2 regions of the Dysgonomonas termitidis genome follow, and region 1 is predicted to be linked to the other one. Evidence: riboswitches for the same ligand, from Rfam matches in the RefSeq annotation. Region 1 holds a riboswitch; the other holds the start of a gene.
The links. A riboswitch is a leader RNA that binds a small molecule or an ion and turns the genes downstream of it on or off. The one in region 1 is predicted to bind cobalamin.
Positions count from the first base shown of each region.

Region 2: it holds a riboswitch for cobalamin, as region 1 does, so the genes downstream of both, ACYQ3L_RS16520 (TonB-dependent receptor) here and ACYQ3L_RS14775 (precorrin-2 C(20)-methyltransferase) in region 1, are expected to answer to the same signal.

Region 1 is NZ_BAAHYD010000002.1:2,547,675-2,552,568, reverse strand. It holds gene dpp5 (dipeptidyl-peptidase Dpp5) at 1-893, opposite strand, end outside; cobalamin riboswitch at 1,563-1,869, shown strand; gene ACYQ3L_RS14775 (precorrin-2 C(20)-methyltransferase) at 1,984-2,691, shown strand; gene ACYQ3L_RS14770 (ABC transporter substrate-binding protein) at 2,698-3,828, shown strand; gene ACYQ3L_RS14765 (iron chelate uptake ABC transporter family permease subunit) at 3,828-4,862, shown strand; gene ACYQ3L_RS14760 (ABC transporter ATP-binding protein) at 4,867-4,894, shown strand, end outside.
Region 2 is NZ_BAAHYD010000002.1:3,038,718-3,043,611, forward strand. It holds gene ACYQ3L_RS16515 (YncE family protein) at 1-959, opposite strand, end outside; gene ACYQ3L_RS16520 (TonB-dependent receptor) at 956-3,019, opposite strand; cobalamin riboswitch at 3,418-3,610, opposite strand; gene ACYQ3L_RS16525 (HU family DNA-binding protein) at 3,697-3,978, opposite strand; gene ACYQ3L_RS16530 (ribonuclease H family protein) at 4,054-4,320, opposite strand; gene ACYQ3L_RS16535 (hypothetical protein) at 4,621-4,743, shown strand.

The DNA.
Region 1 (4,894 bases):
ACAGGATTGATGTCATATCCCATCATACCTTCTGTAAGATTTTTCGTCTCTTTTGTATCTATATTATACAGGTATATATCGGAGTTGGTAGACAAGGCATATTCCATCCCTTTTTTCTTCCGGCAGGTGTATGCAATGGATTTACCGTCGGGACTCCAGGCGAGTTGCTCTATTCCGCCGAACGGGAGCATAGGGCATTCGTAAGGTTCATCGCCTAAAATATCTATACCGTCTGTCATTTTTGTACCGTCATAACCGGCTATGAAGCTGTGGGGGATTTCCTCCACCCATTCCGACCAGTGTTTATACATCAAATCATCTATGATGCGGCCCGATGCTTTAGGCAGATCGGGGTATTTATCGGCAGTACGTTCTCCGTACTTTATATTTTTAATGTACAGGATTTTCTTCTCATCAGGCGAATAAGAAAATCCGTTGACACCGCCTTCTATGTCGCTTATCTGCACTCGTTCACTGCCATCAGGATTCATTTCCCAAATTTGCGAAGAGCCGCTTTCGCTACTTAGGAATGCGATCTTGGCACCACCTTTCACCCATACAGCATTGTTTTCGCTTTTGGCAGTTTGGGTTATCTGCTTTTTGTCCGAGCCATCAATATTCATGGTGAATAACTCCCGGTTGGTCTTATTCTGCTCGATGCTCACATAAGTGACTCCATAGAGTACTTTTGATTTATCAGGCGAAACTTGTACGTCGGATACGCGTCCGAAGCTGTAAAGGACTTCGGGGGTCATGATACCGTTTTCTACTTTTACGGTGGCTTTGCCGATCAGGGGGGCATCTTTCTCCGTGTCTTCTATTTTTGCGGAAAATTTACCGCCACACGAAACGACTGATGCGCCGAGTAATAATGCCATAATTGATTTATTCATATAGTTAAATTATATTTTATAGGTTCAAAGATATTTGTTTTTTGCAATACATACAACAAATGTGTCGACGCTCCAATTCAATTAGCAAATCTTTTTTTCGTTATCCCTAACCACACACAAGGTGCATCAACCAGCAACTTATTTTCTAAAAAACTTGACAAACCTGACACATTTTACATTTTTTCCCTGTACCCTTTACGTAAATCTTTGCGCCCTCCGCAGTAAAAAGTTGATTACACTCAAAAAGCGCAGATATACCCTGATTTATTACAACAAACAGTGAACAACCCGTATTTTGTCCTTTGGTAACTATCTTCCAAAAATCTGACAAACTTTACATATTTTCATATAGATATAAAACTTTACAAACCTGACAACTTTTCAGTTAACAGTTAGCAGTCATCAGTTAACAACTCGTATCTTGTATCTTGTTTACTCGTAACTTGTAACTGCCCTAGGGCGAAGTAACTTGTAACTGTTAAAAAGTTACAAAAGTTACACTTTTATCAATTATTTTCTCTCCTCAAAGCCAAGGTTTCTCTCCTCAAAGCTAAGGTGGGGGATTGAGGGGGCTGATTCATTCTTTCAAAGAGCTATGAGCTAGAAGCTAAATATATAGATAAAGTTATTTCACATACATTATATAAATCATTATAAATTTAATTCCATATCTTTGCACTAAGTTCTGGTGTTACAAATCCGCGTGCCGGACGAGTAATTAAAAGGGAATCAGGTGCAAATCCTGAACAGACCCGCTGCTGTAAGCTCTATTCAGTTAACAGTTAACAGTCATCAGTTAACAATGTTTCTGAAAAAAGTTTTTGAACAATACTCAAACCACTGATTGACAGTCATCAGTCATCAGCTATCAGTTAATAATTTTTGTTAACTGTTTACTGCTAACTGTTTACTGAAAATGGGAAGGCCGTTCAAAAATGGAGTAAGTCAGAAAACCTGCCGGAACATTATTAGTTGAAAGCTCGAGGTTTAGGCTTAAATACTATTTACAGACAACACACATACCTGTTCGTCTATTTTAGTCCTATACTAAAGGCATCTGATTCTAACTCTTATAAAATGAATCTTAAAGATGTTTGATCCTGTTACGTTCGTATCCCTCGGTCCCGGAGACCCGGAACTGATAACCTTGAAAGGTTTGAAAACACTGCAAGAAGCAGATTTGATATTTTGTCCGTCAACCGCCCTTCCCGGAGGAAAAAGCTCCTCACGGGCAAAAGATGTCCTATTGCAATTGAGCATCGGCGAATCAAAGCTGAACACATTCAATGTACCTATGAACAAAGACCGTTCTCTGGCCATTGAGAGCTACAAGGCTGTGGCGGAAGAAATATCGGACAGGTATAAATCCGGACATAAAATAGCTGTTACAGCCGAAGGTGATGCCGGATTCTACTCTACCATCTATTACATAAGCGAATATCTTACACAGGAGAATATACCGGTCAGCCGCATCGCGGGCGTACCTGCGTTTATAGCCTGTGGCACTCTGGCCAACATTCATATTGTGAAACAAGAGGAAGAACTCGAAGTTATTCCGGGTATCATAACATCAGCAGATGGTCTGGAAGAAAAGATCAAAACCGGCAAAACCGTTGTACTGATGAAAGCTTCCCAGTGCGAACAAGTAATAAAGGAAGCATTAGAAAATATTCAGGACATCACTTTCCACTATTTTGAAAATGCAGGAATCTCCGGCAAAGAAGTCTATACTCAGAACAGGGAAGAAATACTCAATCGTAAATTCCCTTACTTTTCACTAATAATAATCCGCAAATAAACAAATATGAAATTCCTTGCCCGTTCAATAATCCTGCTTGCTTTTGGCTGCTTCATAGCATGTAACCCGAATAAGAAAGACAGCAACAATATTTCCAGCATGCATGATACATTAAATATCAAATATGCAAAAGGCTTTACCGTATCCGAACATGGAAATTACAAACTGGTGGATATACATGATCCTTCCGGCGAAAGCGATACCAAGTATCAATATGCTTTATTGAAAAGAGGGGAAGATAAAACGGGCATACCTGCCGGATACCAGATTATAGAAGTCCCCGTAAAAAGCGTGGTGTGTATGACCACCCTGCAAATTTCCAATTTTATCAAATTAGACGCTGTAGACAAAATAGCGGGGATAACCAGTACCCGTTTCCTGTTTAATCCTCAGCTAAATGAACAATTGAAAACCGGGAAAACAAGCAAAATCGGTATCGAAGGGGAGTTTGACAACGAAGTGGTTATGGCTATCGATCCCGACATTATCCTTGTTTCGCCCTTCAAGCGCGGAGGTTATGATGCTATCCGCAATCTGGATATTCCTCTGATCAGCTTTTTAGGATATAAAGAATCGTCTCCTCTGGGACAGGCCGAATGGATAAAATTTACAGGGCTTTTATTGGGAATGGAAGAACAGGCAGGTAAACAATTCGATGAAATAGAAAAAAAATATAATAAACTGAAATCATTGGCCGGACCAGTGGCGCATAAGCCGGCAGTGCTTAGCGGGGAACTGCATTCGGGCAATTGGTATGTCGTAGGAGGGAACAGCTATCTGGCGCAACTCTTCCGCGATGCGGGAGCATCCTATTTTATGAAAAACGATGACGAATCGGGCGGATTTTATGTGGATTTCGAAACTGTATATTCTCAGGGCGCGAATGCCGAATACTGGCGTATGGTAAACAGCCACAACGGAACGTTCGGCTATGAAGCGCTGAAACAAAGCGACGCACGTTACACAGATTTCAAAGCATACAAAGATAAAAAACTTATCTATTGCAATCTCAGGGAAAAACCCTTCTATGAAAATACGCCTGTAGAGCCGGAAGTCGTACTGGCCGACCTGATAAAGATATTCCACCCCGAGCTGTTACCGGAACACACACCTGTATATTATGAACTATTGAAATAATGAAACATCATATAGTTTTACTCGCACTTATTTTTGCATCTATCCTGCTGTTTTTCATACTCAATCTTGTATTGGGAACTATCTCCATACCCGTAGGCTCTATCTGGAACATATTATCCGGAACAGGAGATGAACCGCTGATATGGCAGAATATAATCTGGAAATCCCGTTTTCCCCAGACACTGACAGCCTTGGTTGCGGGAGCAGGTTTATCTATAAGCGGGTTGCAGATGCAGACCGTATTCCGTAATCCCCTGGCCGGTCCCTCCGAACTGGGTATCAGTTCGGGCGCAAGCCTCGGTGTAGCTTTCATTATCCTTCTGTCGGGAAGCATTGCAGGAACGGCGTTGAGTACTTTAGGCTTTTTCGGGGAAGTGGCTGTATCTGTGGCGGCTATTGCCGGGGCAATGACTGTGATGGCAATCATAATAGCCATTTCGCAACGGGTAAGGGGAAATGTCATACTCCTTATTATCGGAGTCATGATAGGCTATATAGCGACCGCCATTATCGGCGTCCTTAAATTTTTCAGCAACGATGAAGATGTCAGGGCATATGTAATATGGGGACTGGGCAGTTTCGCGAAAGTATCGGGTAATCAGGTCTATACTTTCGTCTTTATAATGGCCGTACTTATCCCGCTTTCATTCCTGCTTATCAAGACCCTGAACCTTATGCTGCTCGGCGATGGCTATGCCCGTAATTTAGGGCTGAATATAAAACGTGCCCGCCTGTACGTGATTTGCTGTTCGTGCGTTATCACGGCTATTATCACAGCTTATTGCGGACCTATCGTCTTTCTGGGACTGGCCGTACCTCATCTGTGCCGTACAATATTTGTCTCATCCGACCACCGGATACTGATGCCTGCCGTCACACTCACAGGGGCATCCCTTGCCCTGCTGTGCAACCTTATAGCACGCATGCCGGGATTTGAAGGGGCATTACCTATCAACTCGGTGACGGCACTCATAGGTGCGCCGATAGTTATATCGGTATTATTCGGAAAACGTAAGAATGAGATAACGGAATAGGAAGATGAAACAAAAGACAATCGATATACAGC
Region 2 (4,894 bases), 490 kb from region 1:
ATATTTTTAGTAATTATTTTGTGGGTACGTGTATCAACAAGACTATAAGATATAGTCCAATCTTGAGTGATATGGCTCCATTCTGTTCCGTAAACATATAACATATCATCGTCGATCCAGTAGTTTGTGGCAGCGACAGGAATAGTATCTGTTACCTTTTGCAACTGTTTATTAATAAAATAAAGACGGGCTGGCAGTCCCTTATAATCTCCGCGAGAACTTACCCAAAGGTCACCACGGCTATCGGCTTTTATTCTTTCCAGATTATATGCAACATCTATCCGTTTTTCTTCTTTGAATGTTTTTATATCTATGACAGATACAGTCCGCTCATAACCTGTTGTGTTGCTAGCTCCCATATAACCTCCCGAGTTGGCGACATAAATTTTACCATCCACGATCTCTAACTCATCGGGCTGAAATCCCACAAGGCAACGATCTACTTCTTTGAGAGTTGTGGTATCTATTTTTGCGACATAGCCTATCTGCTCGTAATTGGGGTCAATTATTACAGGACCGGCATAGGATGTTATATATGCATATCTTCCGAGAAATTTAATAAAGCGGCAATTGGGAATATTTATCTGGGTGATTCGTTTGGCCGTCTGGGCATCCATTACTTCTACTTTGTTAGAGCAATTGATTACTGCATATAATTTACTGCCATAAATACCAACATCATTGCCTACATCCCCCATTTCTTTAGGGACTGTGGGATTTCTTTCGGCATAGATATTCCGTGTATAAACTCCGGTTTCGAAATTATAATAATCCAAAGTTGCTTTATTACTGCCCATATTACCCTCATTGAGCAAATAAAAGCCTCTGTATCCGGTAACTTCCCTGGGCTCTCCCATAAGTTGGTCTTCAGAAAGAATCATTTCTATATCTTCGCGACAAGCACTGAAGCCGAACGTTATTATAATAGTAAATAGAAATAAGTATATTGTTCTTTTCATAGCTCTATAGTCAATAAGATTCTATAATTTCGTTTTGGCATCGGATAATTTAATACTACTTCATAGTCTTGGCCGAACAGGTTATTGATTTCACCCGCAATACGCATATTGATGTTATTCATCTTGAAGTTTTTGATAATAGCCATATCATGGGTATACCATGGTTGCTGGTAAAACTCTTGTATATTGACAGAATTTTCGTAACGTTCCCCAACATATATAAAACTATAATTAAGCTGCCACGATTTATGTGTCATACTGGCTATTACCGAACCACTATGCCAGGGGATGTAGTTTATCTGCCCGCCATAACTCATTTCCTGCAGTACCGGATTATCTTTCCTTGTAAAATCTTGTGCCTTTTGATACGTATACGCCAGTTTTAGATTCATACCTATATCGTAAAGCAATTGAAATGCAGCGGACAAAGAGGCATCGATTCCCCATATCTCTACGGACCCTATATTGGTCATGGTCCAGCGATATAGGCTACTCTTTGCCGGTTCAGCCACAATTTTATCCGTTACTTCATTATAGTATGCATCTGCCTGCATTTGGACATATTTAATAAATCCATTTTTGAACGAACGGCTATACTGGAACCCGACATCGAACTGATGTGTGAATTCCGGTTTTAGCGCTGAAAAGCCAATGTTTGTATAATACAGGTCATTGAATGTAGGCATTCTGAATATTTTTTTATAAAAAGCCCTGAAATTTAAATCCTTGTTTCGAAAAGGCTTATAAGAAATAAAAAATGCGGGGGTCAACTCTTGTTTATCTGGAGCGGCAACAACAGTATCCTGATAGGGAGAATCCGGATTATAGTTCCCAATTCTAAGATCTTCATTGACGAATGTGGCAAGGATACTTCCTTGTATTTTGAAATTGCCCATTTCGACGGCACTGGCCAGTGCTATCAGCGAAGTTGTCCGCTGGGGGAAGAAAAAGCCGGGCATATCCGAACTCAGAGAATTATATTGTACATCGGTAGATAACGAGATATCCCAATTCGGAGTTATAGCATATTTATTAGCTAATGAGCCATACCATTCCCGTTGATGAAAAGAATTATCAATACGCATAGTCGTGGTATCCGGATTGAGAAAGCGCATAAAATCGTAAGCAAATTTTGCATTAGCCTGTATTTCATATTTATTCGTTACACTTTTTTGAAAAGAGCCTTGCACAAAAAAGCTCCTGTCCCACTGACGTTGCGAATTTTTCCACACATTATTGACAATAGCTCCCGGAAGTCCCCTGTTTGAATCATAATAATATAATTTAACTTTCCACAAACCATCAGGGATCGTACCGTATAAACCGGCTTCTGAACGGAAAGAAAAAACATCTCCGTTTTTGCGTACAGCCGTAGTATCATACATCACTTCTTTTAAACCTGGATAAACTCTCTTGTAACGATATTTATACTTTCCCGAAGTATTCATCATTTCGACATTAAAAGAAGCTTTTAAGTCATTGCCTATTTTGTGTTCGTATAAGACCGAAGGGTTTATTAAGTCGAAAGAACCGGTCTTTAAAGTAGTTTTCAGGTTATAATTTTTGTTTTTTGAAAATTGAGGAGTTCTAGTGTGAAGATATACTGAGCCAGATGAACCAAAATCTTTAGCCGGCTGAAATATGTCGCTCTTCTGCCCATTATATAGGGAAATATCCTCCATGTTGTCGAGGGAGAATTTTCCTAAGTCGATTTGTCCATTCTGGGCATTTCCCAATTGTATACCATCATAAAATACGCCTACATGATGCGTACCCATACTGCGGATATTGACTGTTTTGAGTCCTCCTATGCCTCCATAGTCCTTAACTTGTATCCCTGAAAAATATCTGATGGCATCAGCAACAGAGAAACTATTGAGAGCCTTTAGGTCTTCGCCTGTTAACTTTTGTGCGGGAATTACTTCTTTATATGATCTGACCGTAACAACAACCTCTTTGAGATGTTGAATACTGTCCAGTTTACTTTGACCATGAGCAAACTGAAAAATATTCAATAGTACAACTATCGAAATTAGTTTTTTAGTATTATGCAAATACATTTTTAGCTAAATGAACGTTATCAAATAGCTTACAGAAAATTAATTATAATGAAGATTGAGTGAATAAGAAAGGCAAAAGCACAAAGCGCAGATTGATTTCCTATCAGTGTTCTTCAGCTTCATTTCCCGAAAGCTTTAAACTAATCAATCTTGGCAGGTCTTCTGACAATAGAAGTTAAAGATATAACTATCTGAATATAAGCAATTATTTGTATCGTATAGTACTATTTCATACATGAGACCATACTTGGACATGGTTTAATACTATGGACTTACAATAATAACCATATACAGTTTTATCTTCATAAAACTCCTTTTGACAATTCTTTTTTGTATTCTGGATACATAGACTTTACAAGAGTAAGGTCCAAATATAAAAAGTAGGACACAAAAAAGACCTGACAAAATTTGCTCTGGCAGGTTTTCTGACTCGTTCCATTTTACACGCCTTCCCGGATTTATCCAGTGGCATAAGAATGTGTAAAACTATTAAGAACTCACAGCAGCGGGTCTGTTCAGGATTTGCACCTGATTCCCTCTTCACCACTATCTACGAATGCAGAAAGTGGCACCAAAACAGTAGACAAAGGTAGGATAAATTTCAAAACTAATCCTAATTAATATGAATTAATTTAGAAGAATAATTCGCATCAGGTACAGGCAGGATAAAAAGCGGGTCATTTTACCGGGTTTCCGTTTGTCAGCTTAAACTTAACAACCATCCTTTCCGGAAGGACAATTAACTCCCCGGTCTTCGGATTTCTTGACTTGCGTTCCTTCATGGTTTTTACCTGGAATGACCCGAAACCTTGTATGGTGATATTGTTTCCTCCGGACAATACCTCTATAATAGTTTCCAGTACCGGGCTTAAGCTGTCGGCTATGTATTTCTGGGATACCCCGGCTTTCTTCGCGGCCAAGCTTACCAGTTTATCTATTTCCGATTTCTTCTTTGCCATAACATTCATTAAAATAAGCGTGCCTTCCTATTCCTGCGAACCAGAAGGCACCGGTCTAACAATATTCATGTCTTATCATTTACACCCAAAATCTGCCGGATTTTCTCCCCATAAATCATTTTTCCAATGTAATATTTTAATCTTATCCACTTCCGTAGAAAACACTTTCAAAAAGACTTCGGCTTTCCCCAATTCCGTATTTTTCTTCCCTGATGCCGTTTTTTTGTTGTTAAGCCAGGTTATAGCCGTAAAGCTGTCTGTATAAATAACCCTGGGATGGTAATTATTTTCAATGATATATTTTACAGCCGCAACCACCCCCAGGAACTCGCCGATATTCACCGTTTGGTTGCCTAAATCCTCCAGGAAAATTTGCCCTGTCCACAGAGCTTCTACAAGGGGTATTTATACTCCGGGACAACCTTGTTTTCCCTGTATATGCAAGGACATGGCAAGATTTATTGTAACTATTTTATTTCCAACACATTTAATCCGGTTGATCACAAGCTGGCGACTATATATACCAGAACCATATTTTGAACAGGGAAGAAGCCCAGGAAATAGCCGATGCTATCATGGAGCTCTGGTTAAAACAACTTGCCAGAAAAAAGAAAAGCTAAAATAAAAATATATATCGTATTTATGCGTTTTGCAAAAACTACGAAGAACAGCTTTTACTATTATAAAGAAGGTAAACGATTCGATTCCGGCAATGCTTCAGAATATTCGGAATACGAAATGCCGGCAGCCACTTGTCAACCATGATTCCCTTGTATAAAACAAAGACTTCCAGATAAATACCTATCGAGCATAGGGTAAGAATGGTATATGCTAAGGGAGTGAGTAGCGGAGTAGAAATGTCTATGTAAGTAGTTCATAAACAGTAAGCGGTCGCACAACATTGGCTAAGCCGGCA